Regions from separate parts of the Erwinia magellanica genome, predicted to be linked through region 2. Evidence: predicted binding sites of a transcription regulator. Region 2 holds the regulator's gene; each other region holds the start of a gene.
What was found. Region 2 encodes LexA, which represses DNA repair genes until DNA is damaged. Its sites were predicted from a motif close to TNCTGTATGTACATACAGNA; they were not measured.
Positions count from the first base shown of each region.

Region 1: dinB (DNA polymerase IV) is a predicted target of LexA. The motif match lies at 3,988-4,007, and genes of this name have one in related genera.
Region 3: sulA (SOS-induced cell division inhibitor SulA) is a predicted target of LexA. The motif match lies at 2,884-2,903, and genes of this name have one in related genera.

Region 1 is NZ_JBCHVC010000002.1:61,860-71,650, forward strand. It holds gene fadE (acyl-CoA dehydrogenase FadE) at 1-1,482, opposite strand, end outside; gene lpcA (D-sedoheptulose 7-phosphate isomerase) at 1,698-2,276, shown strand; gene AAH450_RS07335 (class II glutamine amidotransferase) at 2,319-3,086, shown strand; gene dpaA (peptidoglycan meso-diaminopimelic acid protein amidase) at 3,057-3,791, opposite strand; gene dinB (DNA polymerase IV) at 4,022-5,077, shown strand; gene pepD (beta-Ala-His dipeptidase) at 5,111-6,568, opposite strand; gene gpt (xanthine phosphoribosyltransferase) at 6,820-7,278, shown strand; gene frsA (esterase FrsA) at 7,394-8,644, shown strand; gene crl (sigma factor-binding protein Crl) at 8,753-9,154, shown strand; gene ompC (porin OmpC) at 9,257-9,791, opposite strand, start outside.
Region 2 is NZ_JBCHVC010000003.1:532,314-542,104, forward strand. It holds gene AAH450_RS14210 (conjugal transfer protein TraF) at 1-595, opposite strand, end outside; gene zur (zinc uptake transcriptional repressor Zur) at 1,072-1,587, shown strand; gene AAH450_RS14220 (CsbD family protein) at 1,940-2,149, opposite strand; gene dinF (MATE family efflux transporter DinF) at 2,390-3,712, opposite strand; gene lexA (transcriptional repressor LexA) at 3,815-4,423, opposite strand; gene AAH450_RS14235 (diacylglycerol kinase) at 4,540-4,899, opposite strand; gene plsB (glycerol-3-phosphate 1-O-acyltransferase PlsB) at 5,028-7,451, shown strand; gene ubiA (4-hydroxybenzoate octaprenyltransferase) at 7,580-8,446, opposite strand; gene ubiC (chorismate lyase) at 8,466-8,993, opposite strand; gene psiE (phosphate-starvation-inducible protein PsiE) at 9,123-9,521, opposite strand.
Region 3 is NZ_JBCHVC010000002.1:754,237-764,027, reverse strand. It holds gene yccS (YccS family putative transporter) at 1-2,087, shown strand, start outside; gene AAH450_RS10810 (TfoX/Sxy family DNA transformation protein) at 2,084-2,713, opposite strand; gene sulA (SOS-induced cell division inhibitor SulA) at 2,925-3,434, shown strand; gene ompA (porin OmpA) at 3,782-4,846, shown strand; gene matP (macrodomain Ter protein MatP) at 4,947-5,402, opposite strand; gene AAH450_RS10790 (Lon protease family protein) at 5,550-7,340, shown strand; gene fabA (bifunctional 3-hydroxydecanoyl-ACP dehydratase/trans-2-decenoyl-ACP isomerase) at 7,409-7,927, shown strand; gene rmf (ribosome modulation factor) at 7,993-8,160, opposite strand; gene pqiC (membrane integrity-associated transporter subunit PqiC) at 8,440-9,006, opposite strand; gene pqiB (intermembrane transport protein PqiB) at 9,006-9,791, opposite strand, start outside.

The sequences.
Region 1 (9,791 bases), on a different contig from region 2:
GATGGCAATGGGTGCGCCCTGATAGGCCCTGGCCAGGAAGTTACTTTTGCCGAGCATAATGCCCTTGCCGCCAGCAATATCCATCGCATCCATAATGGCGCGCTGCCCGCGGTGGGTGCAGTGGTATTTCACGATAGCGGAAAGCACCGCCGGTTTTTCACCCAGCATAATCCCGGAGGTAATCAGCGTGGCGGCCGCATCCATCACGTAAGCATTTCCGGCGATGCGTGCCAGCGGCTCTTCAATGCCCTCCATTTTACCAATAGGCAGGCGGAACTGACGCCGGATATGGGCATAAGCGCCGATAGCCAGCGCAATGCTTTTCAGGCTGCCGGTAGAGTTAGAGGGCAGGGTGATACCGCGTCCTACAGAGAGACATTCAACCAGCATACGCCAGCCCTGACCGGCCATTTTTGGCCCGCCAATAATGTAGTCGATAGGGACAAAGATATCTTTGCCGCGCGTCGGGCCATTCTGGAACGGAACGTTTAACGGGAAGTGTCGGCTGCCTATTTCCACGCCAGCCGTCTCTGTCGGGATCAGCGCGCAGGTAATCCCCAGCTCTTCTGTTTCACCGAGCAGATGTTCAGGATCGGACAGCTTGAAGGCCAGCCCCAGCACCGTAGCGACAGGTGCCAGAGTAATGTAGCGCTTATTCCAGGTCAGGCGCATACCCAGCACCTGCTCTCCCTGCCAGTTACCCATACAGACCACGCCGGTATCGGGAATGGCGCCTGCATCCGACCCCGCTTCCGGGCTGGTGAGGGCAAAGCAGGGGATTTCCTCTCCGCGAGCCAGACGCGGCAGATAGCGATTTTTCTGCTCATCGGTACCATAGTGCTGCAACAGCTCACCCGGACCGAGTGAATTAGGCACGCCAACGGTGATTGCCAGAATGCCGGAGACACCAGCCAGTTTTTGCAGCACGCGCGCCTGGGCATAGGCTGAGAAAGCCAGCCCGCCGTACTCTTTCTTGATGATCATCGCAAAAAAGCGCTGCTCTTTCAGATAGGCCCAAAGCTCAGGCGGCAGATCGGCCATTTCATGCGTGATTTGGAAATCGTTGGCCATACGACAGGCCTCTTCAACCGGCCCGCTGAGAAAAGCCTGTTCCTCTTCCGTCAGCCGTGGCTGCGGATAGTTGTGCAGTTTTTTCCAGTCTGGCGTGCCGCGAAACAGATCGCCTTCCCACCAGGTGGTGCCAGCCTCAATGGCTTCTTTTTCCGTGCGTGACATTGGTGGCATTACTTTACGGAAGGTTTCCAGCATTGGTCTGGAAAACATTTTCCGGCGCACCGAGAGCAGCGTAAAGGGCAGCAGTATGATGATCAGCGGGATCAGCAGCCATGGCGTCCAGATGTGGGCCATCGACCACGCGGCGGTCCAGAGCAGCAGAATTGCGCTGCCCACCAGCAGACTGACGCGGTGATAAAACAGAGCGCCGATCAGCACGATCGTCGCGACGATACTGAGAACCATCATAACTGTTGCTCCATAAGTAGTAAGAGGTCTGACCTGTTGGATACAGGTTTAATCGAGATAAACTTGCTTAGCAAACTGTTTACATAATAATTACAACCTGGCTCACAAACCGGTCGCATCAAAAGTCAAAGCAGTGGCGCAGGGCGCAGGGCGCTTTTCGCCCTTCTCCCAACTTGGTAAACTGGCAACAACCTCACCTATAAAGGACTTCCCCTATGTATCAGGACATCATTCGTGCAGAGCTTAACGAAGCCGCAGAGACGCTGAATAAATTTCTCAGCGACGAAGCCAATATTCACGCCATCCAGCGCGCGGCGGTGCTGCTGGCTGACTCGTTCAAGGCGGGCGGAAAAGTGCTCTCCTGCGGTAACGGCGGTTCGCATTGTGACGCCATGCATTTTGCGGAAGAGCTGACCGGTCGCTACCGCGAAAATCGTCCGGGCTACCCGGCTATCGCTATCTCTGATGTCAGCCACCTCTCCTGCGTCAGCAATGATTTTGGCTACGATTTTGTCTTCTCTCGCTATCTGGAAGCGGTGGGTAAAGCGGGCGATGTGCTGTTCGGGATCTCCACCTCTGGTAACTCCGCTAACGTTATCAAAGCGGTCGAGGCGGCGCGTGCGCAGGGCATGAAAGTGATTACCCTGACCGGTAAAGATGGCGGCAAGATGGAGGGTATGGCCGATGTGGAAATTCGGGTGCCGCACTTTGGCTATGCCGATCGCATTCAGGAGATCCACATCAAGGTTATCCATATTCTGATCCTGCTGATCGAAAAAGAGATGGCTGAGTAAGCATTCAGGCCAGCGCCGCTGGCCGCTACGTGAGGGTTTTCTATGTGCGAACTGCTCGGGATGAGCGCGAATGTGCCAACGGATATCTGCTTTAGCTTTACCGGCCTGGTACAGCGCGGGGGAGGGACGGGGCCGCACAAAGATGGCTGGGGCATTACCTTCTATGAAGGAAAAGGGTGCCGTACTTTTAAAGATCCCAGGCCCAGCTTTAACTCGCCAATCGCCCGTCTGGTGCAGGAATACCCGATCAAGTCCTGCTCGGTAGTGGCCCATATCCGCCAGGCTAACCGGGGTGAAGTGTCGCTGGAAAATACCCATCCGTTTACCCGTGAGGTCTGGGGACGTAACTGGACCTATGCGCATAATGGCCAGCTTAAAGGCTATCGTGGGCTGGATACCGGGCAGTTCAGGCCGGTTGGGGAGACGGACAGCGAGCAGGCGTTTTGCTGGTTACTGCACAAGCTGACCACGCGCTATCCGCGCACGCCGGGCAACTGGCCTGCGGTGTTTCGCTATATTGCAGAGCTGGCGGGGGAGCTGAGGGAAAAAGGGGTATTCAACATGCTGCTGTCAGATGGGCGCTATCTGATGGCCTTCTGTTCCACCAATCTGTTCTGGATAACCCGACGCGCGCCGTTTGGCAAAGCGACACTGCTGGATCAGGACGTGGAAATTGATTTTCAGAAGCAGACCACGCCAAACGACGTGGTCACGGTGATCGCCACTCAGCCCCTGACGGGCAATGAAACCTGGCACAAGATTGAGCCAGGCGACTGGGCGCTATTTTGTCTCGGTGAGCGCGAGCGCTGAACCTGAACCCGGCGTGCTGAGCAGCGGCCCGTTCAGCACGTAGCGACCAGCATTGACGCTGACGGAGGGCGGCAGGCGATTCTGCACAAACTGTGCATAGCCCGGCTGCAACTGCTGCCAGAAGCTGTAATAGACAGAGTTACGATGGCGCTGTAAGTTGCTGTCCGTCATGCGGAACGGGTAAATGCTGACTTCAACACGCGGCTGGCCGTTACGCAGCGCCGCTTCCACATAGTGATAAATATCGTCGATGTTAGCATCGGTCATCGCATAGCAGCCAATAGAGACGCAGCTGCCGTGGATCATCAGGTATTTCCCCTCATAACCCTGCTGACGATCGTATTCGTTGGGGAAGCCAACGTTAATCGCGCGGTAGAAACGGCTGTCCGGCTTTAGCTGGGAAAGGCCTACGCTGTAAAAACCTTCCGGACTTTTAAAATCACCCTGACGACGTTTTGGGCCTAAGCCGCCCGAGAAATTACAAATGCGATAGCTGTTGAGCAGACGGTAGTCGTTACCAATTTTGCCATACAGCTCAAGCGTACGTTCTTCTTTAAAGATCTGAATATAAACGGGGGTGCCGAGTAACTGTTTCTTTAACTCTTTGCTTACCGGGGCGAGCGGCGTGACCGGTGTGACGGGTACGCTGGCGATGGCTACGGCTGGCAGTAAAAACATCGCAAACAACAGTGCGATTTTGCCCATTCTGGTTCCCTTGAAAAGAGGGGTGGATGCTACGCCCGCAGGCGCTGTTACTTGCAATATCGGAGAATTCCGCTATCGCAGCGCCACATTAGCATTGTCTATTTTTTTATCAAGAGAGCACAGGAGAAAACAATAAATAAAATTCCCCTGCCGCTGCGCTTTGCGGCACTAAACGCAAGTTGAAATCATCCTGATTGACTGTATACTTATCCAGTGCATCTGGGGGGGATATGCGTAAGATCATACACGTTGATATGGACTGCTTTTTCGCCGCCGTGGAGATGCGCGACGATCCCAGCCTGCGTGATATCCCCCTTGCCATTGGCGGCAGTCATTTAAAGCGCGGGGTGATCAGCACGGCGAATTATCCCGCCCGCAAATTTGGCGTACACAGCGCTATGTCCACCGCAATGGCGCTGAAGCTCTGTCCCCATCTGCGGGTGATCCCCGGCCGCTTTGAAGCCTACAAAGAAGCCAGCCAGCATATTCGTGAAATCTTCTCGCGCTATACCTCACTGATTGAACCGCTTTCGCTGGATGAAGCCTATCTGGACGTTACCGATAGCCCGCATTGCCACGGGTCGGCAACGCTTATCGCCCGCGAAATCCGCCAGACCATTGCGCGCGAGCTGAACCTCACCGCCTCTGCCGGGATAGCTCCCATCAAGTTTGTGGCCAAAATCGCCTCTGACTTAAACAAACCCGACGGGCAGTTTGTGATCACTCCCGATGCGCTCTCCGGGTTTCTGGTGACGCTGCCGCTGTCGAAGATCCCAGGAGTAGGAAAAGTCACCGCGAAAAAGCTGGAGGAGATGGGGTTAAAGACCTGTGCGGACGTGCAGAAAACCGATCTGGCAGCCCTGTTAAAGCGTTTTGGCAAGTTTGGCCGCGTAATCTGGGAACGCAGCAACGGCATTGATGAGCGGGAAGTGATAACGGAGCGGCTGCGGAAATCCCTGGGCGTGGAGCGTACGCTCTCTGAAGATATTCACAGCTGGGAAGCTTGTCTGGAGGTTATCGACAGGCTTTATGAGGAGCTGGAGCGCAGGCTCATCAAAATCAAACCCGACCGGCAGATTGCTCGTCAGGGGGTAAAACTCAAGTTCGACGATTTCCAGCAAACCACCCAGGAGCATGTCTGGCAGGAGCTGGATAAGGATGATTTGATAGCGGTGGCGAAAAAAACCTGGGATGAGCGGCGGGCAGAGCGGGGCGTCAGGCTGGTGGGGCTGCACGTTACCCTGCTGGACCCTCAGCTGGAGCGGCAGCTGTTACTGCTGCTCTGAATCGGGGCGGAAAATTTTCCGCCCCGCTGCCATTTACTTAGCAGGAATCGCTTTCAGCAGGGCCGTCAGCAATTGCCAGTAGAGGCCAACGCTTGCAATGTGCACCTGCTCGTCCGGCGAGTGGGGGCCGGTAATGGTCGGGCCAATAGAAACCATATCCATTTCAGGATAAGGTTTTTTGAACAGACCGCACTCCAGACCCGCATGGATCACCTGAATGTTCGGCGTTTTGCCAAACAGTTTTTTGTAGGTTTCACCCACCAGGGCCATAACCGGTGAAGAGGCATCGGGCTGCCAGCCCGGATAGCTGCCTTTCGCCACGGTGGTGGCACCGGCCAGGTCGCCCAGCGCAGTCAGCATTTCCACCACGTACTCTTTACCGCTGTCGATCAAAGAGCGGATCAGGCAGTTGATATGCGCTTCTTCTTCCTTCAGCGAAACCACGCCCAGGTTCAGCGAAGTTTCAACCACGCCTTTCATCACGTCTGAATTGCGGATTACGCCGTTTGGCGTGCTGTTCAGCAGCGCAATAAACGCATCGCGGCTTTGCGCCGTCAGCGCCTGGCCGCCAGCCGCCACGTTTTCAATCACGACGTTGATATTTTTCTCTTTCAGGCTCAGTTCAGCCTTCAGCGTTTCCAGATAGCCCAGTGCCAGGCTTTTCAGCTCATCCACTTTGTCCGCAGGAACCGCCAGCGTGGCAATGGCCTCACGCGGGATGGCGTTACGCAGCGTACCGCCGGTGAAATCGACCAGTCGCAAATCAAGCGCTTTTGCGTGGGCAAACAGGAAGCGAGCCAGCAGTTTATTCGCATTGCCCAGACCGACGTGAATATCACAGCCGGAATGGCCGCCTTTCAGCCCCTTGAGGGTCAGTTTCAGCGGCTCATAGCCCGCCGGCACCGCTTCACGGCTGACGGCCAGCGTGGTAGTGAAATCAATCCCACCTGCGCAGCCCATATAAATTTCACCTTCCTCTTCCGAGTCGGTGTTGATCAGAATTTCGGCCTGCAACCAGTTGGGTTGCAGCCCAAAGGCTCCCACCATGCCGGTTTCTTCGGTCATGGTCAGCAGCACTTCCAGCGGGCCATGCTCCACGTTTTTATCAGCCAGTACCGCCAGCGCCGAGGCCATGCCAATCCCGTTATCCGCGCCCAGCGTGGTGCCACGCGCTTTTACCCATTCGCCATCAACCCACGGCTGGATAGGATCTTTTGTGAAGTCATGCACCGTGTCGTTGTTTTTCTGCGGCACCATATCCAGGTGCGCCTGTAGCGCTACCGGCTTGAGATTTTCCAGGCCCGGCGTGGCGGGTTTGCGGATCAGAATATTGCCCACGGCATCACGATCAGTGGCGAAACCCTGCTCTCTGGCCCAGGACAGAATGTGTTCTGCCAGCGCCTCTTCATGATAAGAAGGGTGGGGAATAGAGCAGATTTTGGCAAAGATATCCCACAGAGGCTGAGGGGAGAGTTGAGATAATTCAGACACGATAAATCTCCTGTGCCAACACCATCGGCCAGCAGCGCTGCCAATAGCGAGCATATTGAGCAAGTGGATGACTCCCGTCAGACTCTCTGACGCGATGGGCAAAGAATATCATCGTTTCCGCGGTGTTGCTTACTTCACACAAGGAAAAAAGCCGCCCGGCGCTGGTTTTTAGCCGCTCAGATCTCTATAATTCCGCGCAACCTCTCCCATTGTACATTTTTAAGCCAACACCATTGGTCGGGACTCCTTTTATGAGTGAAAAATACGTCGTCACCTGGGACATGCTGCAAATTCATGCCCGTAAACTGGCCCAGCGCCTGCTTCCTGCCGATCAGTGGAAAGGCATTATCGCGGTCAGCCGCGGTGGCCTGGTCCCTGCTTCTCTGCTGGCTCGTGAGCTTTGCATCCGCCATGTCGATACCGTATGCATCTCCAGCTACGACCACGACAATCAGCGTGAAATGAAAGTGCTGAAGCGTGCAGAAGGCGACGGTGAAGGTTTTATCGTGATTGATGATCTGGTAGATACTGGCGGGACCGCGCAGGCGATCCGCGAGATGTATCCAAAAGCCCACTTCGTGACTATTTTTGCCAAACCTGCCGGTCGCCCGCTGGTAGATGACTACGTGGTGGATATCCCACAGAATACCTGGATTGAACAGCCGTGGGATATGGGCGTGGTCTATATTCCGCCGCTGGTGAAAGGCTGATTGACGCGCATCAAAGTAACGCCCGGTTCTGCCGGGCGTTTTTTTTTACGGTTAGCGCACTGCTACAGGCTGCGATAGACTCATCCCACGCCCTGTGCTGGAGGAACGTCACGCCATGTCACCAAAGAATCTGAGTGAGGAGCTGTTCAAACCTCGCTTTAAGCATCCTGAAACCTCATCATTAGTTCGCCGTCTTCATCGCCATAAGCCGCTGCCGATCCATTCGGCGCTGGAGGGGGAGAGCCACGCGGGCTGGTATCGCATGATCAACCGGCTGCTGTGGACCTGGCGGGGATTGCCCCTGCAAGAGATCAGTGAAGTGCTGGCCCGTATAGCTAACAGCCGGGTAGAGCATACTGACGACAACCTTCTGGATACGGTAATCGGCTACCGGGGCGGAAACTGGATTTATGAGTGGTCAAAGCAGGCTGCCCACTGGCAGCAGAAAGCGGGCGAAGTCGCTACCCCAGAGGAGGCCGGACAGTGCTGGCTCCATGCCGCTAACCTCTATGGTGTGGCGGGCTATCCCCATCTGAAAGGGGATGAGCTGGCGGAACAGGCACAGCTGCTGGCAAATCGTGCCTATGAAGAGGCTACGTCGCGGCTCTCCGGTGAGTTAAAAGAGCTGGAGTTCCCTGTTCCCGGCGGCAGCCCGATTTTTGGCTTCCTGCATATGCCGCCAGGCGTCAGCGCCCCCTATCCGACCGTGCTGCTGTGCGGCAGCCTGGATTCGCTGCAAACCGACCATTACCGACTGTTCCACGATTATCTGGCCCCGCGCGGCATTGCTATGCTGACAATTGATATGCCGTCGGTTGGTTTTTCAGCGAAGTGGACTCTCACGCAGGACGCCAGTTTTCTGCATCAGCAGGTGCTGCGTCACTTAGAGAATGTGCCCTGGGTAGACCATACCCGCGTTGGCGCATTTGGTTTTCGCTTCGGCGCAAACGTGGCGGTACGGCTCGCCTATCTGGAGTCGCCGCGCCTGAAAGCGGTAGCCTGCCTGGGGCCGGTGGTTCATACCCTGCTGTGCGATAAAACGCTTCAGGATCGCGTACCGGAAATGTATATGGATGTGATGGCCAGCCGTTTAGGCATGGCTACCGCCTCCGACTCTGCGCTGCGGGTCGAACTGAACCGTTACTCCCTTAAGTTACAGGGGTTGCTGGGGCGTCGCTGCCCAACGCCGATGCTTTCCGGCTACTGGCCAAACGATCCCTTCAGCCCGGAAGAGGAGTCAAAGCTTATTGTTAACTCCTCCGCAGATGGGAAACTGCTGCCGATAGCGCTCTCACCCGCTATGCACAACTTTGATAAAGCGTTACGTGATATTGTCGACTGGTTAGCGAAGCGGTTAACGCGATGAGTTGCTATAATTCAAACCTTTGCTATAACAAGCAGACTCAACCCGCCGATCGCCTGAATCGGGCGGGTTAGTGGATTGATTAACAGGCGCATTACAGGAGAGTAGATGATGACGTTACCAAGTGGGCATCCTAAAAGCCGCTTAATGAAGCGCTTTGGATCGCTGGGTCCCTATATTCGCGAAGCGAAATGTGAAGAGGAGCGTTTTTTCTTTGACTGCCTGGCCGTTTGCGTCAACGTTAAACCCTCACCTGAGCTGCGCGAGTTTTGGGGCTGGTGGATGGAGCTGGAAGCACAGAGCGACCACTTCACCTACGAATACCACTTTGGACTGTTCGATAAAGAGGGCAACTGGAAGCCGTCGACAGTCAAAGGAAAAGAGAATAATGAACGGCTTGAAGAGACCTTGCGCAACTTCCATGTGCGGCTGAAAGCGCTGCTGGAAGAGATGAAGCTGGGGCTGAAACCCGCTGCCGGTTTCAATGATGAGCCGGTCAAGCTGACCGCCTGAAGCTGAATAATCCGTGAAAAGGCTGGCAATGCCAGCCTTTTTTTCAGCTTTTTCAGCGAGATAACCAGGGTAAAACTACCCCAGTGCGGGAAAGGGGAGAGATCAGAACTGATAAACCAGGCCAACCGCTACAACATCATCGTTGTTCAGGCTGAGTTTATTGTCGTCGTCCAGCTGATTGATTTTGTAATCAACATAGGTGTTCATGTTTTTATTGAAGTAGTAAGTCGCACCCACATCGATGTATTTAACCAGGTCCACATCTCCCAGCCCTTCAATGTCTTTACCTTTGGTCTGCACGTAGCCGATGGAAGGACGCAGACCGAAATCAAACTGATACTGCGCAACCAGCTCAATGTTCTGCGCTTTATTCGCCGCGCCTGCCACCGTCGTGCCGTCAACCGTAGAGGTGCCGCTGATTGGGGTCATATTGCGCGTTTCAGTATAGACAGCCGCCAGGTAAACACTGTTGGCATCATATTTCAGACCTGCACCCCATGAATCCGCTTTATCGCCCGTGCCGTAAGCCTGAGCCTGCTGCGCGTTGGTACGATCTGAGCTGGTATAGGCGCCGCTGATGCTTACGCCAGTATCGGCCAGGGCATAAACCGCTGACATACCGTAGCCGTCGCCGTTG
Region 2 (9,791 bases):
TCAACTTGTCCTGATCGCCAGGCTGTGGGAAAACGGTGCCATCAGCTACACCCTGCAAATAGTCGATGTCGCTTTGCGTAACGTCCGTTCTCACGCTTGCGGTTCCATAGGCTTTAGTTACAAAGGCAAACGGCAGAACTTCATTCGGAACAGTGACCGCAAGGGCTGCGCCTGCCGTGCCCGATGCCCGATTACCTTTGATGCCGCGTAGCTGGCTGGCTAAATCACCCGCTGCTGCCTGAACTTTTGGATAATCGGCAAAGCTGGTAAGACTACCCGCCAGATCCTGATAACGGTCAACGCTGTCAGTCAGGTCATCAACCTTATCAATCAGCTTGTTTTTATCCGTGACCTGCAAACCCGCTGCCGGAAGGATAATACTTACCGTGTCGTCCGGCTGCGCTTTGGTCATCAACGCCGGGTTTGCCAGTACGGCAGTGCCGTAAGTGGAAGAGGCAACACCTGTACCGCCCATGGCATCGTTGCGCGCATCGTAATAGTTACCGGCGGCCAGAGCGCTGAGGGGAGCCAAAAATAAAATGGGAAATACTACAGGGCGGGAAAAGCTGTTCAACTTACGGATTAATTTTACCATTTTTACTTGAGACCCATCCAGACAAAGAGGAAAACGCCGTTAAAAGCGTGAAGTTTTCTGCTGCCTGAATAATGGACATAGAGGCAGCGTTTCATTGCTGAGAAGTAAGTAACAATGGTGGGGCTTTTCGGCTTATTGCCGTTTTATTTATCTGTTAGCAGGCAGATTCATAAGCTGTCCGTAACGTTTTTTTTATCTTAAATGCACTATAACCGCCGTAACAAAGTACCGATTATCCGCACAGGCTGCAATTCACATTAATAAAGTTTTATGGATATTCTTTGGCACAGTTTACTGGCGCTCAATTCATTAACGGGCGTTAACAGGTTAGCTTTAGTGCAAATCTCTTTCAGTTCCAGCGTAAGTTCAATGATTTAGCGCCGTAAAACCTGGCTGAGAGAGGCGTGTTGCCTGAATTCGGCGTTTTGCGGTGGGCGTGATAACATAACAATCTGATCTGGCCTGAGGGGAAAGTTATGAGCATAAGCAGTCCTGAAAAAATCCTGTCGCAGGCGGAAACGATCTGCCAGCAACGTAATGTCAGGCTGACGCCTCAACGCCTGGAAGTGCTGCGCTTAATGAGCCAGCATCAGGGTGCGATCAGTGCTTATGACCTGCTGGACTTGCTGAGAGCATCAGAGCCTCAGGCCAAGCCGCCTACCATCTATCGCGCGCTCGATTTTCTGCTGGAGCAGGGTTTTGTCCACCGCGTGGAATCGACGAACAGCTATGTGGTTTGCCATCATTTCGAACAACCTTCACACACATCAGCCATGTTAATTTGCGACAGGTGTGGTTCCGTCGCGGAACAGCAGGCGGAAGGCGTGGAGAATATCCTGAAATCACTGGCACTAACTTCCGGATTCGCCCTGGCGCATAGCGTTATTGAAGCTCATGGTTTATGCCATACTTGCGTTGAAGTTGAAGCCTGTACCCATCAGGATGCGTGCCAGCACGATCATACCCCCGCCCCGAAGAAACGCGGGCGTTAAGAAGCATTAACGCTTAAAAGCGCGGGCTTCAGATGCGGAATAATAAAAATTTGCCGGGTCAGGAGCGCTGCCACAAGGCGGGCCTAAAGCAAAAGCGCTGGTTCTCTGTAACGCAGACTGGTTGCCCTGTGAAGTGACAAACTTACACTGAAAATTTGCTACAGAGCAGACAGGCTCAAATGGATGCTATACAGGGATTTTGCCGCGGAGGGATGGTGCCAGAAGAGTGAATTATCTATTTGAAGGGCGAGAGTAAACAAGGTGTCTGAAGGGATTAAGTGGCACAGTCCATGTGCCTGGGTAGGAGCATCGTCCTGAAACGCTAAATTCTTGTCAGAGAATTCTCTGGCTGTCAGAAACGGTGGTTATTATGGGTTTCCCATTCGCTGAGTTCTTTCTCAGCCTGGTCTTTACCATAACCGTAACGTTCCTGAATCTTGCCAACAAGCTGATCGCGTTTGCCTTCAACAACAGTCATGTCGTCATCGGTCAGCTTGCCCCATTTTTCTTTAAACTTACCTTTCAACTGTTTCCAGTTACCGCCGGCTTCGTCTTTATTCATCTTGTCTCTCCTCGACCTTAGGTTTACACAGCTTTAGGATTATCTTGTCAGCGAAACTGAGAGCAACAACATAAAACGCTGCTCAATCGCCTGACATACGATAATTATAGTAGAAGATTAGAATCTTGCTCTGTTTGGCAAAATTTTACGCCAGAATCAAAACCGATGCACAACGCGCCCTGTAAAAAGGCGTTGTAAATCAGCCATTAACGAAGCGGCAGAGGAGAGTAACAAATAATTTCACTGCGCGAACCAGCTGTTGTTTTGCCAGTGTCGACGCCAGATAAGCCAGAGCGTCAGCCCACGCAGCAGCAGGAATACCGTCACTGCAAGCCACAGCCCATGGTTGCCCAGCAGCGGAACGGTAAACAGCGTCAGGCCATACCCCGCAGCCGCAATCACCATACCATTACGCATTTCGCTGGCTCGCGTTGCACCGATAAACATACCATCAAGCAGATAGCACCAGACTCCGCAGAGGGGCAGCACGATCTGCCAGAACAGGTAACTGTCGGCCTGCTGTTGCAGGGACGGAATGGAGGTCAGCAAGGCGACTATCTGCGGCCCTGTAAGACCATAAATCAGGGAAAAAGCCAGCGCCACAAGCCCTGCCTGACGACAGGCGGCGCGCCAGACGGAGAGCAACTTCTCTGCGTTTTTGGCCCCAAAGGCCTCGCCAGAGCAGGCTTCAACGGCATAGGCAAAGCCATCCAGCGCATAGGCCGTAAATGTCAGGAACATAAGCAGCACCGCATTGACGGCGACAACTTCGCCCCCCAGCCGCGCCCCCAGAACCGTCAGTGAGGCGAAGCAGAGTTGCAGCAGCAGGGAGCGCAGCATAATGTCGCGATTGAGACGCAACAGCCGCCCGATGTTGCCCCGCCAGGCCGTTTTTAACACCGGCAGCGAAATACCGCGCAGCTTCAGCACGCGCCACACCATCACTAAACCGATAATCATGGTGACATATTCCGCTATGGCCGTCGCGGCAGCGGCACCCTGCACGCCCCATTTCAGGCCAATCACCAACCAGAGATCCAGCGCGATATTCACCACGTTCCCCACCACCAGCAGGATCACCGGCGCTCGCGCATACTGAACGCCCAGCAGCCAGCCAAGCAGCACCAGATTCGCCAGCGTGGCGGGTGCGCTGAGCCAGCGAATATTCATAAACAGGGCGGCCTGATGCAGCACCTCTTTGTCGCCCCCAACAAGGGAAAGCGCAAGATGCGTTAAGGGAGATTTCAGGAGAACAAACAGCAGGCCAGCGGCCACGGCTATCAGGAGGGGTTGCATCAGCGCACGAGCCAGAGCAGGTTTATCTCCGGCGCCAAAAGCTTGTGCCGTGAGGCCGGTAGTACTCATGCGTAAAAACAGCAGCAGCATAAAGAGAAAGCTGGTGGCCGTGGTGCCAACGGCTACGCCACCAAGATAGGCAGGCTTATCCAGATGGCCAACGACCGCCGTATCCACCAGCCCCAGTAGCGGCACGGTGATATTTGACAGGATCATTGGCAGCGCCAGCCGCCAGAGATGTTTATCCGAGGGGGAAAATAATCGCATTATCATCCACTGTGCGACTGGCTAATAAGCACTATCGCGGCACCAGGCCGGTGCCGCGATACCAATGACGCACCGCTCTGAGGGTGCGCCCGGCCCCGATCGTTAGAGCCAGTTACCGTTGCGGATCACGCCCACGGCCAGCCCTTCAATCGACAGCGTCTGCTGACGCAGGTCGACAACGATCGGTTGGAAATCGCTGTTTTCAGGGAGTAAATGCACAATATTTCCCTGTTTTTTAAGGCGTTTTACCGTGACCTCATCATCAATACGCGCCACCACTACCTGGCCGTTACGGACATCCTGAGTTTTATGCACGGCAAGCAGGTCGCCATCCATAATACCGATGTCTTTCATCGACATCCCGCTGACGCGCAGCAGGAAATCGGCACCGGGTTTAAACAGGCCCGGATCCACCTTGAAATGCCCTTCAATATGCTGCTCTGCCAGTAAAGGCTCCCCGGCAGCAACGCGCCCTATCAGCGGCAACCCTGTCTCATCTTCCATCATCAGGCGGATACCGCGTGATGCGCCAGAGACAATTTCAATCACGCCTTTACGCGCCAGCGCTTTGAGGTGCTCTTCAGCCGCATTAGGGGAACGGAAGCCGAGCTGCGCAGCAATTTCCGCCCGCGTCGGTGGCATGCCGGTCTGGTTAATGTGGTCGCGTATCAGGTCATAAACCTGCTGCTGCCTTGCCGTTAGTGCTTTCATCCCGCCCCCTGGTTGTTTATACAGTCGACTGTGAGTATATACAGGTATTTGCGCATTGAAAACCTAAACCTGCTTAAATAGCGGCGGTTCGCTAAAAACGGGAAAACATCCCGTAATTAACCCATTAACAGCATTACCCACACAAAAATAGCGAGTAATATCGTCAGCAGCACAGCAGCAGAGCCCATGTCCTTCGCGCGGCCAGACAACGGATGGAATTCACTGCCAATACGGTCCACCACCGCCTCCAGCGCACTATTGAGGATCTCTACGATGATGACCAGCACCACAGACCCTATCAGCAGCACTCGCGTAATGGCATCCACGTCGAGCCAGCAGGCGACGAGGGTGGCAATAACGGCAGCCACCGCCTCCTGCCGAAAAGCCGCCTCGTTTTGCCAGGCAGCGCGTATTCCTTTCCACGAGTAGCCAGCGGCTTTTATAATGCGGGTCAGTCCGGTGACGTTATTTGCCATAATGAGGGAACCCTTTGTGATGATTAACGTCAATGTCTGGGTGGCGCACAATTTGCAACACCACAGATCTCACTGGCGCTTTCTGGTATGCTTGCGGCGCTTTGCTAACAAGAGGCTTCATGTTGTCTATGTCAGGTTGGCGTAATTTATATTATAAACTATTGAATTTACCGGTTAAATTTCTGGTAAAGAGTAAAGCGATTCCTGCCGAGCCGGTCACTGAGCTGTCGCTCGACACATCGCGCCCTATTATGTATGTGCTGCCCTATGATTCAAAGGCCGATCTGCTGGCGCTGCGTGAACAGTGCCGCAAACAGGATCTCCCCGATCCGCTGGAGCCGCTTGAAATCGACGGAACGGTACTGCCTCGTCACGTCTTTATCCATGACGGGCCGCGTGTTTTCCCCTATTTCGTGCCAAACGTGGAGTCGGTGAAACTCTTCCATGAGTACCTGGATCTCCACCGCAGCAATCCTTTGCTGGATGTGCAGATGGTGCCGGTCTCGGTGATGTTTGGTCGGGCACCTGGCCGCGAAGTGCAGGGTGACGATCAACCCCATCTGCGCGTGCTGAATGGTGTACAGAAATTCTTTGCCGTGCTCTGGTTAGGCCGCGACAGCTTTGTGCGTTTTTCGCCTATGGTGTCGCTTCGCCGCATGGCTACCGAACACGGTACGGATAAAAGCATTGCGCAGAAGCTGGCAAGAGTGGCGAGAATGCACTTTGCCCGCCAGCGTCTGGCTGCGGTGGGTCCCCGTCTGCCCGTCCGTCAGGACCTTTTCAACAAGCTGTTGCAGTCGAAAGCCATTGCCAAAGCCGTAGAGGATGAGGCGCGCAGCAAGAAAATCTCCCACGAGAAAGCCCAGCAGAATGCCATTGAGCTGATGGAAGAGATTGCCGCGGATTTCTCCTATGAAGCGATTCGCCTGACGGACCGCATCATGGGCTGGACATGGAGCCGACTCTATCAGGGTATTAACGTCAACGGCGGTGAGCGTGTGCGTCAGCTGGCTCAGGACGGTCATGAGATCGTTTATGTGCCCTGCCACCGCAGCCATATGGATTACCTGCTGCTCTCTTATGTGCTCTATCACCAGGGTCTGGTGCCGCCGCACATCGCTGCCGGTATTAACCTGAACTTCTGGCCAGCTGGCCCGATTTTCCGCCGTCTGGGTGCCTTCTTTATCCGGCGTACCTTTAAAGGTAACAAGCTCTACTCCACCGTGTTCCGCGAATATTTGGGTGAACTGTTTACCCGTGGCTATTCGGTTGAATACTTTGTGGAGGGTGGCCGCTCACGTACCGGTCGTCTGCTGGACCCGAAAACCGGCACGCTGTCGATGACGATTCAGGCGATGCTGCGCGGTGGTAACCGTCCTATCACGCTGGTGCCGATCTATATCGGCTATGAGCATGTGATGGAGGTAGGCACTTACGCAAAAGAGCTGCGCGGTGCCACCAAAGAGAAAGAGGGCTTTATGTCGATGGTTCGCGGGCTGCGTAAGCTGCGTAATCTCGGCCAGGGCTACGTGAACTTTGGTGAGCCTTTGCCCCTGGTGGCTTATCTCAACAAGCATGTGCCGGAGTGGCGGGAAGCTATCGACCCGATTGAAGCACAGCGCCCGGCCTGGCTGACGCCAGCGGTCAATGATATTGCTCAGCGCGTAATGGTGAGCATTAACAATGCCGGGGCCGCGAACGCGATGAACCTTTGCGTGACGGCGCTGTTGGCCTCCCGCCAGCGCTCTCTGACGCGTGAGCAGCTTATCGGTCAGCTGACCTGTTATGTACAGCTGCTGCGCAACGTGCCCTACTCTTCAGACTCTACCGTGCCGGATATGACGCCGGAAGCGCTGCTTGATCACGCTCTGAGCATGAACAAGTTTGAAATTGAGCAGGATAATATTGGTGAAATCATCGTCCTGCCCCGCGAGCAGGCGGTGCTGATGACCTATTACCGCAACAACGTTCATCACATGCTGGTGATGCCGTCGCTGATAGCGGTGATCCTGATGCATTACCGTGAGGTGACGCGGGCCGAGCTGCTGCGCCAGATTAGCGTGATCTATCCCATGCTGAAAAGCGAGCTGTTCCTGCACTGGAATAAAGAAGATCTGCCAGCGGTGCTGGATTTGCTGGTGAGTGAGATGGCGCGTCAGGGGCTGTTGACAGCGGACGATCAGATGCTGCGTCTGAGTCCGGCTCGTTTCCCTACGCTACAGCTGCTGGCTGCGGGCGTGCGGGAGACGCTACAGCGCTACGCCATTACTTTCTCTATTCTCAGCGCCAACCCGTCGATTAACCGCGGGACGCTGGAAAAAGAGAGCCGGACCATGGCTCAGCGCCTGTCGGTACTGCATGGCATCAATGCGCCTGAATTCTTCGACAAAGCGGTCTTTTCATCGCTGGTGCTGACGCTGCGTGATGAAGGCTACATCAGTGATACCGGCGATGCACAGGTTGAGCAGACGCATAAGGTTTACCAGATGCTGGCTGATTTAATCACGCAGGAAGTGCGGATGACTATCGAGAGTGCGGGGCCGCACGAGTAAATTCCGAGGTCGTTAAAAAGGGTCGATGAGCAATCATCGACCCTTTTTTATGGCTGCTACGCTCACCGCCAGGCGGCAAGCTGATTCTGTCACCGTCAGCGGCCCCGCTTTTGCTGCCGGTCAGTCAGTCAAAGCCAGGCAGCCAGCGGAGAGGTGCTCAACGCAATACCGATAAACAGCACCAGCCCCACGTAATTATTGTTCAGAAAGGCTTTAAAGCAGGCATCACGTTCGCGGGCGGATATCAGCTTCTGCTGATGGATAAAGAGCGCGCCAGCCAGCAGGATTGACCAGTAAAAAGCCCCGCCAAGCTGCATCATCCAGCCAATCAGCGCCATCAGTGCCAGCGTCGTCAGCTGTAAAAGCGCCACGATAAGCTTATCGAAGCGACCAAACAGGATCGCCGTCGACTTCACGCCAATCTTCAAGTCGTCGTCTCTGTCCACCATCGCATACAGCGTGTCATAAGCCACTGTCCAGCAAATATTAGCGGCAAACAGCAGCCAGCAAACCAGCGGCACGGTTTCACTTACCGCTGCCCATCCCATAGGAATAGCCCAGCCAAACGCCGCGCCCAGCACCACCTGCGGCAGATGGGTATAGCGTTTCATAAACGGATAGACCCAGGCCAGCGCCAGCCCGCCAAAAGAGAGCCAGATGGTCATCGCATTCATGGTCAGCACCAGACAGAACGAGACCAGTACCAGCCCGGCAAACAAGAGTTTTGCCTCTCTGGAGGTCACCGCGCCGCTGGGTAAGGGACGGGCCTGGGTGCGCTTAACATGGCCGTCAATTTTACGGTCGGCGAAATCATTAACCACGCAGCCAGCGGCGCGCATAAAGAATACGCCAAGGGTGAACACAATCAGCACGTTAAGCGGCGGGATCGCTTTACCCGCCAGCCACAGCGCCCAAAAAGTGGGCCACAGCAGCAGCAGCGAGCCAATCGGCTTGTCGATGCGCATCAGACGGCTGTAGGCCTGGAATTTACTCACTGGAAGCCTTCTCTCCACGTTACGGGTTCCCTTTAGCCAACAGCGACTGATAAAGCGGTGCCGGCGGTAAAAACAGTTCGGTCAGCAACAGCGGCTTGCCGGAGAGACGCAGACGGGAACGCCGTCCCCATAACGCCTTATGCTGGCCCGGCTCGATAAAATCTCGCGTCAGCGTTGAAGAAGAAAAAAGATAACGTCCCAGCGGGCGGGTGCCCAGCTGTTGCAACATCTGCTCTGGCCCGATCAGGGTTGATTCAGGGACAATTGTCCGGCCAGCGAGCCAGGGCACGCCGTCGCCACACAGCAAAATTTCACGCAGCCAGTAGCGGGATTCCTGAGGGAGAAATTCCACCTCCTGCGCCGCATCCTCTGGCCCAATAAACCCTTCACGCACAATATTCACCGTCACTTTTTCACAGTGACGTTCAAAACGTTGCGTCATGGAATCTTCTTCCATCAACCAGTCCAGCAGCGGCCTGGTCAACAAGGGCGAGGAGGCAGGAAGCCACTCAAGGGCGCGCAATTGCGTCAGCGCGTTTTCAGCCATTCGGCTTCTCCGGGCAAAAAATTGGGTGCCATAGTGTAACGCAGAGGTTAAAGGAGAACACAGCATGAGAAGGGAAATTAATGCGAATTTTGCCGGGAGCGTTGCGCGCCCTTCAGGGCGCGCCGGAAATCATTCGCGCTTCAGGCGATTGCTGTTAGCCAGCCAGAGAGTCACCACCAGGATCAGAATAGCGACGGAATAGGCGAGCGTATCCAGCGGATTTTTATGATCAACAATGATCAGGCGAATAATGGCCGTGATACCGATATAAACGAAATAGCGCAGCGGGAAGTGATAGCCCGACTGAAAGTACTTCACGATCAGGGCAATAAATTCAAAGTAGAGGAAATAGATTACTATTCCATCGATCAATAAATAGGAAGAGGTCTGTTCGCCGGCGTTCAGCAACACGTTGGCGAGATGAAAGGTCTCCTTGCCTAAAAAAACGGCCAGAATGCAGGCCAGTCCTATCAGCCCAATATTCAGCAACATCTGTAATAACCAGGCGATACGCGTGGCGGTAATCATGGTGCTTCCTCTAAAATCATGGTTATTGGTCAGGTTAATCCTGATACGCACAATATGCTTTAGTGTGAGCCAGTTCACAAGTTTTGCTTAGCCACCGCCCCGCTTTCCGCAGCAGTCGCTGATAAAGCCGCCGCTTTTACTCAACAGCACCCGGTTCCCCATGCCTTTGCGCTCCGTGACAGGGGCTGACGCAGCAGGCAGTTCCAATAAAAAAGGGTGCACACTGTGCACCCTTTGCAAGCCCCATTCAGGCTTTTTGACCCGCCGCGT
Region 3 (9,791 bases), on a different contig from region 2:
TGCTCTACAACCTGCGCATCTTTATTGCGCTGTTGGGGAGTGCGGGTGTGCCCTGGTGGCTGGGGCAAATTACCTGGACCATTCCCCTGACTCTGGGGGTAGTGGCGGCGGCGCTGGCTGACCTTGACGATCGCCTCAGCGGCAGATTACGCAATCTGTTGATCACCCTGGTCTGCTTCTGTATCGCTTCTGTCTCTGTTGAGTTGCTTTCGCCTTATCCCTGGCTTTTTATCGTGGGCCTGGCTGTTTCCACCTGGGGCTTTATTCTGTTAGGGGCGCTGGGGCAGCGCTATGCCACTATCGCCTTCGGCGCGCTGCTGATCGCCATCTATACGCTGTTGGGGCTGGGTTTGTTCCCGCAATGGTATCTGCAACCCTCGCTCCTGCTGGCAGGTGCCATCTGGTATAACCTGCTTACCCTGACCGGCCATGTGATCTTTCCCGTACGCCCTTTACAGGAAAACATTGCGCGCAGTTTTGAGGGGCTGGCTCTCTATCTGGAGGCGAAAGCAGGCCTGTTCGACCCCGATACAGAGGAGAATGACAACGCCTCGCTGATTGAGGTCGCCATGGCTAACAGTAAGCTGGTTGCGACACTTAATCAGACAAAAATCTCTATACAGTCCCGGTTAAGAGGCGACCGAGGGCAGCGAAGCACTCGTCGGACACTGCACTACTACTTTGTTGCCCAGGATATTCACGAACGTGCCAGCTCATCCCACGTGCAGTACCACGCACTGCGTCAGGAGTATCGTTACAGTGATATCCTTTTCCGTTTTCAACGGCTGCTCACGCTTCAGGCCAGGGCGTGTCAGCAGCTGGCAAACTGCATTCTTTTGCGAGAAACCTATCAGCATAACAGCCGGTTTGAGCGCGCTTTTGTCCATTTAAATGCGGCGATGGAGAGACTTTCTGCCGCCAGACCAGGCAGCAGCGAAGTCAAAGCGATGCACTATCTGTTGAATAACCTTAAGGCGATTGATGCGCAACTGGCGACCATCGAGTCTGAACAGATCCTGGAAAATAATATGGAAAGTCACGATCAGACTCTTTCCAGCGAGGGGCTGACCGGCTGGTCTGATATCCGCTTACGCTTCAGCAGGCATTTGTCGCCCGAATCTCCGCTGTTCCGCCACGCTGTACGCATGTCGCTGTTGCTCTGTGCAGGTTATGGGTTTATTCAGTTAACCGGGCTGGAACATGGCTACTGGATTTTGCTAACCAGCCTGTTTGTCTGCCAGCCCAACTACAACGCAACAAAACGCCGCCTGGCACTGCGTATCGCCGGGACGGTAGCGGGTATTATGCTTGGCCTTCCCCTGCTCTGGCTGGTTCCCTCCGTTGAAGGACAGCTGATTTTAATTGTCATCAGTGGCGTGCTGTTTTTCGCTTTCAGGCAATCGCAATACGCGCATGCAACCATGTTTATCACCCTGCTGGTACTATTCTGCTTTAATCTGCTGGGTGAAGGTTTTGAGATTGCCCTGCCGCGTATTATCGATACGCTTCTGGGCTGTGGCATCGCCTGGCTCGCCGTCGCCTTTATCTGGCCTGACTGGCGATTCCGGCGGCTCTCCTCGGTTGCAGAACGGACGCTGAATGCTAACTGCCGCTATCTTGACGCTATTCTGGTGCAATATCATCAGGGCAAGGACAATCGTCTTGACTACCGGGTTGCGCGTCGTGATGCACATAATGGCGATGCTGAGCTGGCCTCCGTGGTTTCTAATATCTCTGCCGAAAAAAATGCCTCGGCAAGCTTAAAGGAAGCCGCTTTTCGCCTTATGTGTCTGAACCACTCCTTTCTCAGCTATATCTCCGCGCTGGGAGCACATCGCGAGAAAATAACGCGGCCTTCTATGCTGCAATTAATGGATGATGCGGTTTGTTACGTTGATGATGTACTGCATATTGATGTGACAGATGAAACTAAGGCAAAACGATTGCTGGCCAATCTTTCTGAACGTTTAGCGGCAACAGAAGCCGACCCGGAAACGAAAGAACCTCTGGTATTGCAACAGGTCGGCCTGTTAATAGCGCTTTTACCGGAAATTGCTCATTTGAAAAAAAAGGTGCTGGCAGCTTAGGTTTTACGGGGCTTATTTTGCGTCTGGTAGCGCATCGTTTCGTTGTACCAGACGCGTAACTCTTCCTTGATAGCCACCGGCAGCGCTTCGTAATGCAATCCTTGTATAGCGCCGTGCAAGGCATAGAGAATATTTACGCCCAAATTTCTGTTCATGGCATACAGCTTGAGCCAGCAGCGTTTAGCCCCCTGCTCTTTGAGCATTTCAACGGTAGAAATCCCGGCTCGTCTGAGTTGCACTTCCAGTTTCAGGCTGAGATTGGGAAGATCTTTGAGCCTGCGGATTTTATTTTGTGTGGCCCTCTCCCTGGCAGCCCCCTGTAAACATTTTTGCGAAAGCGCAATCAGCTCTTCAGGCTTCTGCCATAACGGCTCATCTACCCGATAGTATTCAAGCTCAACGGGGATCCCTCGTTTAGTGAACAGCAGGGGCTTCATGTTGTGTTCAATAATATAGGGTCTGACTTCCTCACAAGCCCGCAGATAGAGTTCCCCTTCACTGACAAGGGCAAAGACTACGCTCTGGACCGACAGGCTGTATCCGCCAAACTGACTGCGGCTACTGATCTCTCCCAATGCTGAGAGCTGCTGTTTCGCGCTGGCAATTTTACTTTTTGAATCTCGCATATTTTGACCTTTCCTTGTAAATTATCCTGATAAATCCTTCATTTAGGAAATAAAAAAATAAGCAATCACCGTTACAAGTTCAATGAATAAATCCCCCTGCGCCGCTCTGCGTTAATATTTTGCGAGACGTTTCCAGGAAAAATAAGATTGATCTTTGGTCAGCTGCGATATACTGTATATTCATACAGTAACCCCTGAGAGCGAAGCCATTATGCAAACGCATTCCCTGAAATCTTCTTCTGTTAAGGCGGGCCGTCGTCAGGCCGTGGATTGTGCGTCAGCACAGCCGGGTTCCATGACAGGATTAATCAGTGAGCTGATTTATAGCGAGGATCAGCCTGGTATGACGCAGGTGTTGTTACTGCCACTGCTACAGCAGTTAGGTATGCAGTCGCGCTGGCAGCTCTGGTTGACTCCGCAGCAGAAATTAAGCCGTGAATGGCTGATTCAGTCTGGCCTGCCGCTGGATAAAGTGATGCAAATCCATCAGCCAGGTGCTATTACTACGGTTGAAGCGATGATTAAAGCTTTGCAGACGGGCAATTACAGCGTGGTATTAGGCTGGTTACCGGAAGATATTTCTCTGGCCGACCGGCAAAGGCTTCAAGCCGCCGCTGAGATCGGACAGGCTTTAGGATTGATTATGCGTCCGGATCGGATCATCAGCGCCTCCTCCAGACCGTTTCGCGGGCTAAAAATTCACTCTACTTTGTATCATTAAGTAAAAATAAGATTTTTCTCATGAGAAAATTCTCCTGATGCCCGGATAACCCTCTGATTATGCTATGAGCCTGCGGGACAATGGCTTAGCGTCATTTTTACCCCCCCAATTTCAGACGTAACCTGGCTGAAGATGTGTAAATTTGTGTACGAAACGCTGTTTTTTTGCTGACCTCCATCACATCATACTTGTAAGTTTGCTGGTACGTTGTAGACTTTACGTCGCCAGGGTGCTCAATAATCTCCCTTTTTTGGATGAGTCATAATCGAGCGTCATAACCCGGCGAAGGATTAATCAAAGAGCTAATTAAAGCTCATTGCCTATTTGGATGATAACGAGGCGCAAAAATGAAAAAGACAGCTATCGCAATTGCAGTGGCACTGGCTGGCTTCGCTACCGTAGCGCAGGCCGCTCCTAAAGATGACACTTGGTATACCGGTGCAAAACTGGGTTGGTCTCAGTACCATGACACTGGTTACTACGGTAACAATTATGTCAACAACGACGGCCCAACCCACGAAAGCCAGCTTGGTGCTGGTGCGTTCGGTGGCTATCAGGCTAATCAGTACCTGGGCTTCGAACTGGGTTATGACTGGCTGGGTCGTATGCCTAACAAAGGCAACAACGTAAACGGCGCATTCAAAGCACAGGGCGTTCAGCTGGCTGCTAAACTGAGCTACCCAATTGCTGACGATCTGGACATCTACACTCGTCTGGGCGGCATGGTATGGCGTGCAGACTCAACGCAGAACAACAACGGTACTCGTATCAGCGATCACGACACCGGCGTTTCTCCACTGGCAGCAGTGGGCGTTGAATATGCTCTGACTCAGAACTGGGCTACCCGTCTGGACTACCAGTGGGTTAACAACATCGGTGATGCACAGACCGTTGGTGCTCGTCCAGATAACGCCATGCTGAGCCTGGGCCTTTCCTACCGTTTCGGTCAGGACGAAGCTGCTCCAGCACCAGCGCCAGCGCCAGCACCTGCGCCAGTTGTTGAAACCAAGCGTTTCACTCTGAAATCAGACGTTCTGTTCACCTTCAACAAAGCTTCTCTGAAGCCAGAAGGTCAGCAGGCTCTGGATCAGCTGTACACCCAGCTGAGCTCCCTGGATCCTAAAGATGGTTCTGTAGTTGTTATGGGTTACACCGACCGTATCGGTTCTGACCAGTACAACCAGAAACTGTCTGAGAAACGTGCTCAGTCCGTAGTTGACTACCTCGTTTCTAAAGGCATCCCTTCTAACAAGATCTCTGCACGCGGTATGGGCGAAACTAACCCAGTTACCGGCAACACCTGTGACAGCGTGAAAGGCCGTAATGCCCTGATCGATTGCCTGGCACCGGATCGTCGCGTAGAAATCGAAGTTAAAGGCATCAAAGACGTTGTAACTCAGCCACAGGGCTAAGTTCTCTTTGATGAAAAAACCCCGCTAAGGCGGGGTTTTTTTATGGCTGTTGCCCGCCACAGCAAGCTGTGAAAGTGGGTCTGACAATCTTAATAGCGTCTTACTCGGGTTTACCCAAAATAGCTTCTAAATCCTGCTTAAGAGAAGACATCTGGTTAGCGTATTTCTCTTTACGCTCCGCATCTTCTATCAGCTGAACAATAGTTTCAGAAAGCGTGCTGTTACGGCGCTGTGCCAGGCCGGCGAGTCTCTGCCACACCAGATATTCCAAATCGATAGATTTTTTACGCGTGTGCTGATGTTCAGCATTAAAGTGGCGCTTGCGGCGGGCACGAATAGTTTGCTTCATGCGATTTTCAAGGGCTGGATTAATATGCTGCACAATCCAGGCAAGCACATCTACCGGTCTGTTTTCCATTGCCAGCAGTTCATCAACCGCAACCTGAGCAGCGCTGAATTCCAGATAGCGCGTGATCGCTTCGCCCTCCCGATGTTTTTTCACCAGGTATTTCCATTTCCAACCGCTTTCAAGATTTTCGAGTTGTTGATATTTCATCGGAATCTCATGCTGATTTCGTGACGCGTTTAGAATAACAGCTTTTATTCACCCTGCCGTAAAGAAAACGGGCAAACGCCACATTCTGCGACTGAACCCAGGCTGATATGCATCTCTACGGTGCTTAACAGGCTGAAATCTTGTATAATGCCGCTTTTACTCCATCAGAAAAATACGATAACTTTGACCAACAATCGACTTGAATGGCGCGCCCTACAGCCCGATACAGAGAGTGTCCTGCCTCTTTGCCTGCCGACATCTGAAGAGGACTCAAGCTGCTTTGATGCCGTACAGGCGCGCCTGTTTAACGGCCTGAGCCTGCTCCTGCAAACGCCCGCTAAAATACCGTTGATGTTGATTAAAACTGCTGAAAACGTTGAATATCAGGCTTTACTGCAAAGTGTCCTGACTGAACTCTCCGAAGAGGATGAGGTAACGCTGGCAGGAAGTCACTATCATGTGGACGGTTTTTCAGTCAGCCTGCGGCCTGCGGAAAATGCAGCGGATAATTTTGCCAGTACGGGCGGCGTGCATTGTGCCGACTGGATTGAAGCGGAGCAGCTGCTGGGTTGCGTTCGTCTGCATAACAATACTCTGGTACTTGAACCCGGACTTGTGCATAAAGCTAATGGTGGGATCTTAATCCTTTCGTTGCGCACGCTGCTGGCTCAGCCACTGTTGTGGTTACGCATCAGACAGATCCTCACTACCCAGCGCTTTGACTGGCATTCACCGGACGAAACGCGCCCGCTGCCCGCCTCTATCCCTTCAATGCCGCTCCATTTTCGTCTGGTGCTGACGGGCGATCGTGATGTGCTGGCCGATTTCCAGGAGATGGAACCAGAGCTGGCCTCCCTTTGCCTCTACGGTGAATTTGAAGAAAATATTCAGATTGTGGATGGCGAAGATTTCAGCCTGTGGGTGAAATGGCTGCTTTCGGTGGCTGCATCCGAAGGATATGGACCCTTTAGTGAAGATTTCTGGCCGGTGCTGATCCGCGAGGCGGTTCGCTATACTGGCGATCAGGATACGCTGCCGCTCTGCCCTTCCTGGATTATCCGTCAGTTGCAGGAGGCTTCCCTCTACAGCCCCGACAACTCTGTCAACGGTGAGCAGCTGCAAACGGCACTGGAAACCCGTTTCTGGCGTGAAGGTTTCCTTGCAGAACGCGTGCGGGATGAGATCCTTCTCGACCAGATTGTGATCGAGACGGAAGGCGAAATGATCGGTCAGATCAACGCCCTGTCAGTGATTGAATTCCCCGGCCACCCGCGTGCCTTTGGCGAGCCTTCCCGTATCAGCTGCGTGGTGCATGTGGGTGACGGTGAGTTTACGGACGTGGAGCGCAAAGCAGAACTGGGTGGAAATATTCATGCGAAAGGCATGATGATTATGCAGGCCTGGCTTATTTCTGAGCTGGAGCTGGAGCAGCAACTCCCTTTTTCCGCCTCAATTGTGTTTGAACAATCCTATTCAGAGGTGGATGGCGACAGCGCCTCACTGGCCGAACTCTGTGCGCTGATCAGTGCGCTGTCAGGCCAGCCGCTGACGCAACAAATTGCCGTGACAGGTTCAGTCGATCAGTTTGGCCGTGTGCAGCCGGTCGGTGGACTGAATGAAAAAATTGAAGGTTTTTTCCATATCTGTCATCAGCGCAATCTGAACGGCAATCAGGGCGTGATTATCCCTCTTGCTAACGTTCGCCATCTCTCCCTGCAACAGGAGGTGGTTGACGCCGTTCGGGAAGGAAAATTCCATATCTGGGCAGTCAGCAGTGTGGAAGAAGCCCTGCCATTACTGACAGGCGCAGAGTGGGACAAGGAAGAAGGCCCTTGTCTGCTACGATCAATACAGGAGCGCATTGCGCAAATCACCCAGCTGGATGGGCGTCATCGCCCGTGGCCGCTGCGCTGGCTAAACTGGTTTAACCAGAGCTGATCGGACTTGTTCAGCTTACACCTGTTAGCTAACCTTCGTGATTCATTAAAATAAGGCTTATTGAAAACATGGTAGATAAACGCGAATCCTATACAAAAGAAGACCTGATCGCATCTGGTCGCGGTGAGCTGTTTGGTGCAGAAGGCCCGCCTTTACCATCAGGTAATATGTTGATGATGGACCGCGTGGTCAAAATGACCGAAGACGGCGGTAACTACGGCAAAGGTTTCGTTGAAGCAGAACTGGATATCAATCCGGATCTCTGGTTCTTTGGCTGTCACTTTATTGGCGACCCGGTGATGCCTGGCTGCCTGGGCCTGGATGCCATGTGGCAACTGGTTGGCTTTTACCTCGGCTGGTTAGGCGCTGAAGGAAAAGGGCGTGCTTTGGGAGTAGGTGAAGTGAAATTTACCGGCCAGGTACTGCCAACGGCGAAGAAAGTCTCTTACCGTATTCATTTCAAGCGCGTGATTAATCGTAAGCTGGTAATGGGTGTGGCAGATGGCGAAGTGCTGGTAGATGGCAACGTGATCTATACGGCTACCGATTTGAAAGTTGGTCTGTTCAAAGATACCACGGCTTTCTGACGGTTCCTGAAACGGAAACCTCCGCTTCAGCGGAGGTTCTCTTCCTTTGACATTGAACAGGCTGATTACGCAGTAACCGTCCTGTCCTCCATGGCTTGTCGCCAACCTCCCAACCAGTGAGATCTCGCATCAATTAACTGATAGGGACACATCTCTTTTGAGCGTCCGGTAATACCGGCCTGATAACCCCTTGAATGTGCCCGTTCGAGCCGATCTCGTTTCTGTCTCTTCATCATGCCTGTAATCCCCTCTTCAGGTCAGGTGGAATCTGGTGGAAAGAAATCTGTGGTCATATAATGTGCAACCACTCTTAAGTTCTACCGCCTGTTGGCCTAAAGATCAATGCGCAAATTTCACGCCAATGTCATATTTCTGTGTAGCAGTGCTGGGTTAGCGGGTTGCTCAGAGCTTCCGTCGTGCCTGTAACCTGTTGTTAAGAAAAAAAAAGCCCCTGATTGGGGAAGCAGCAGGCTGCCGACAATCAGGGGCTTGGTTGTAAACATTAATTTTACTTAATTAATACCACGTACAGCATTAGCCATATCTCCAGCTTCCTGCTGCCAGCCTTGAGCCAGCGTTCTGACTAACGCATCGTAGCCATCTTCCGTTTGCGGTAGCGTCAGGGCAAATGAACGTTTGATAATTTGCCCCTGATGTTCAAGAACCCAGTCGCCGCTGATTACCACATGCCCATCATAACGCCCGTGAAAACCAGTGACATTGACGTTCAGCGTGGCCTGCTGCTGGCCCAGCGGCGTGGAAGAGACCAGCCAGCCTGGCAGCCTCTCGCCCAGATTAGCGACCAGCGTCTGTTGCAACTGCTGATCCAACGGGCTGGCCCACAGATTATTGCTGGCAATGACATATTTTACGTCGCTGCTCTGGTAAACCAGGCCGTTTCCGGCCAGGTAATCTGGCACTGAAACATGCTCCACAAACACCGCCGGACGACCGCTCTCCGCCTGGCTGCTGGCAGAGACGCTTTTACTGGCTGCCGGCAACTGGTAGTAAGTGGTATCCGGAGTGCTGCTACAGCCGGCGAGCGCCAGCGCCAGCGCAACGGGAATCCATTTCATCATCATTTCGCCCTCTTCGGCTGTGGGTCCTGGCCTGGTTTGGCTTCAAACACCAGAGCATTGCTCTTGCTGTTCAACGTTTTCAATACCGGTTGCAGTTCACGCATGACCTGATCCAGTCGCTGCATATCTCCCACCAGTTTGCTGTAGGCAGGCGAACCAGGCTGGAAGCCTTTCATGCTGCGGTTCAGCTCACGAAGGGTTTTCTGCATATCCTGCGGCAGATCTTTCATCGACTGGCTGGAGGTGATCTGATTGATGTTATCCAGCGTTTTTTGCAGATCGCGCAGCGTCTGCTGGCTCTGTTTCAGCGTGCCCGTCGCCTGGTTAAGCAGCGGGTTAAGCGGCAGATTGTTGACCTTATCCAGCACGTCCATCAGTTTCTGCTGGATCTGCGCCAGTCCGCCGCTGGTAGTAGGGATCAGCTCATAACCAGCGAACTTCTGCGGCCCGGTAACAGGCCTGGCGTTCTTAATAAAATCGAGATCAATATAGAGTGAACCCGTCAGCAAGTTTGCCGATTTCAGAGAGGCGCGAAGCCCATTTTTGATGCCATCCCGGAGATGCTGTTCAATGTTAAAATCTTTACCCAGCATGCTCTGGAAGCGGTCAGGTTCGATACGTATCAGAACCGGAATACGGTAGTCGTTATCCAACTGCTGAGCCACTTCTTTCGATTTATAAGGCACTTCTGCCACCGTGCCCAGGCGAATGCCGCGGAACTCCACTGGCGCGCCGGGTTGCAGGCCCCGAATCGAGTCGCTGAAGAACATCAGGAAGTCTTTATG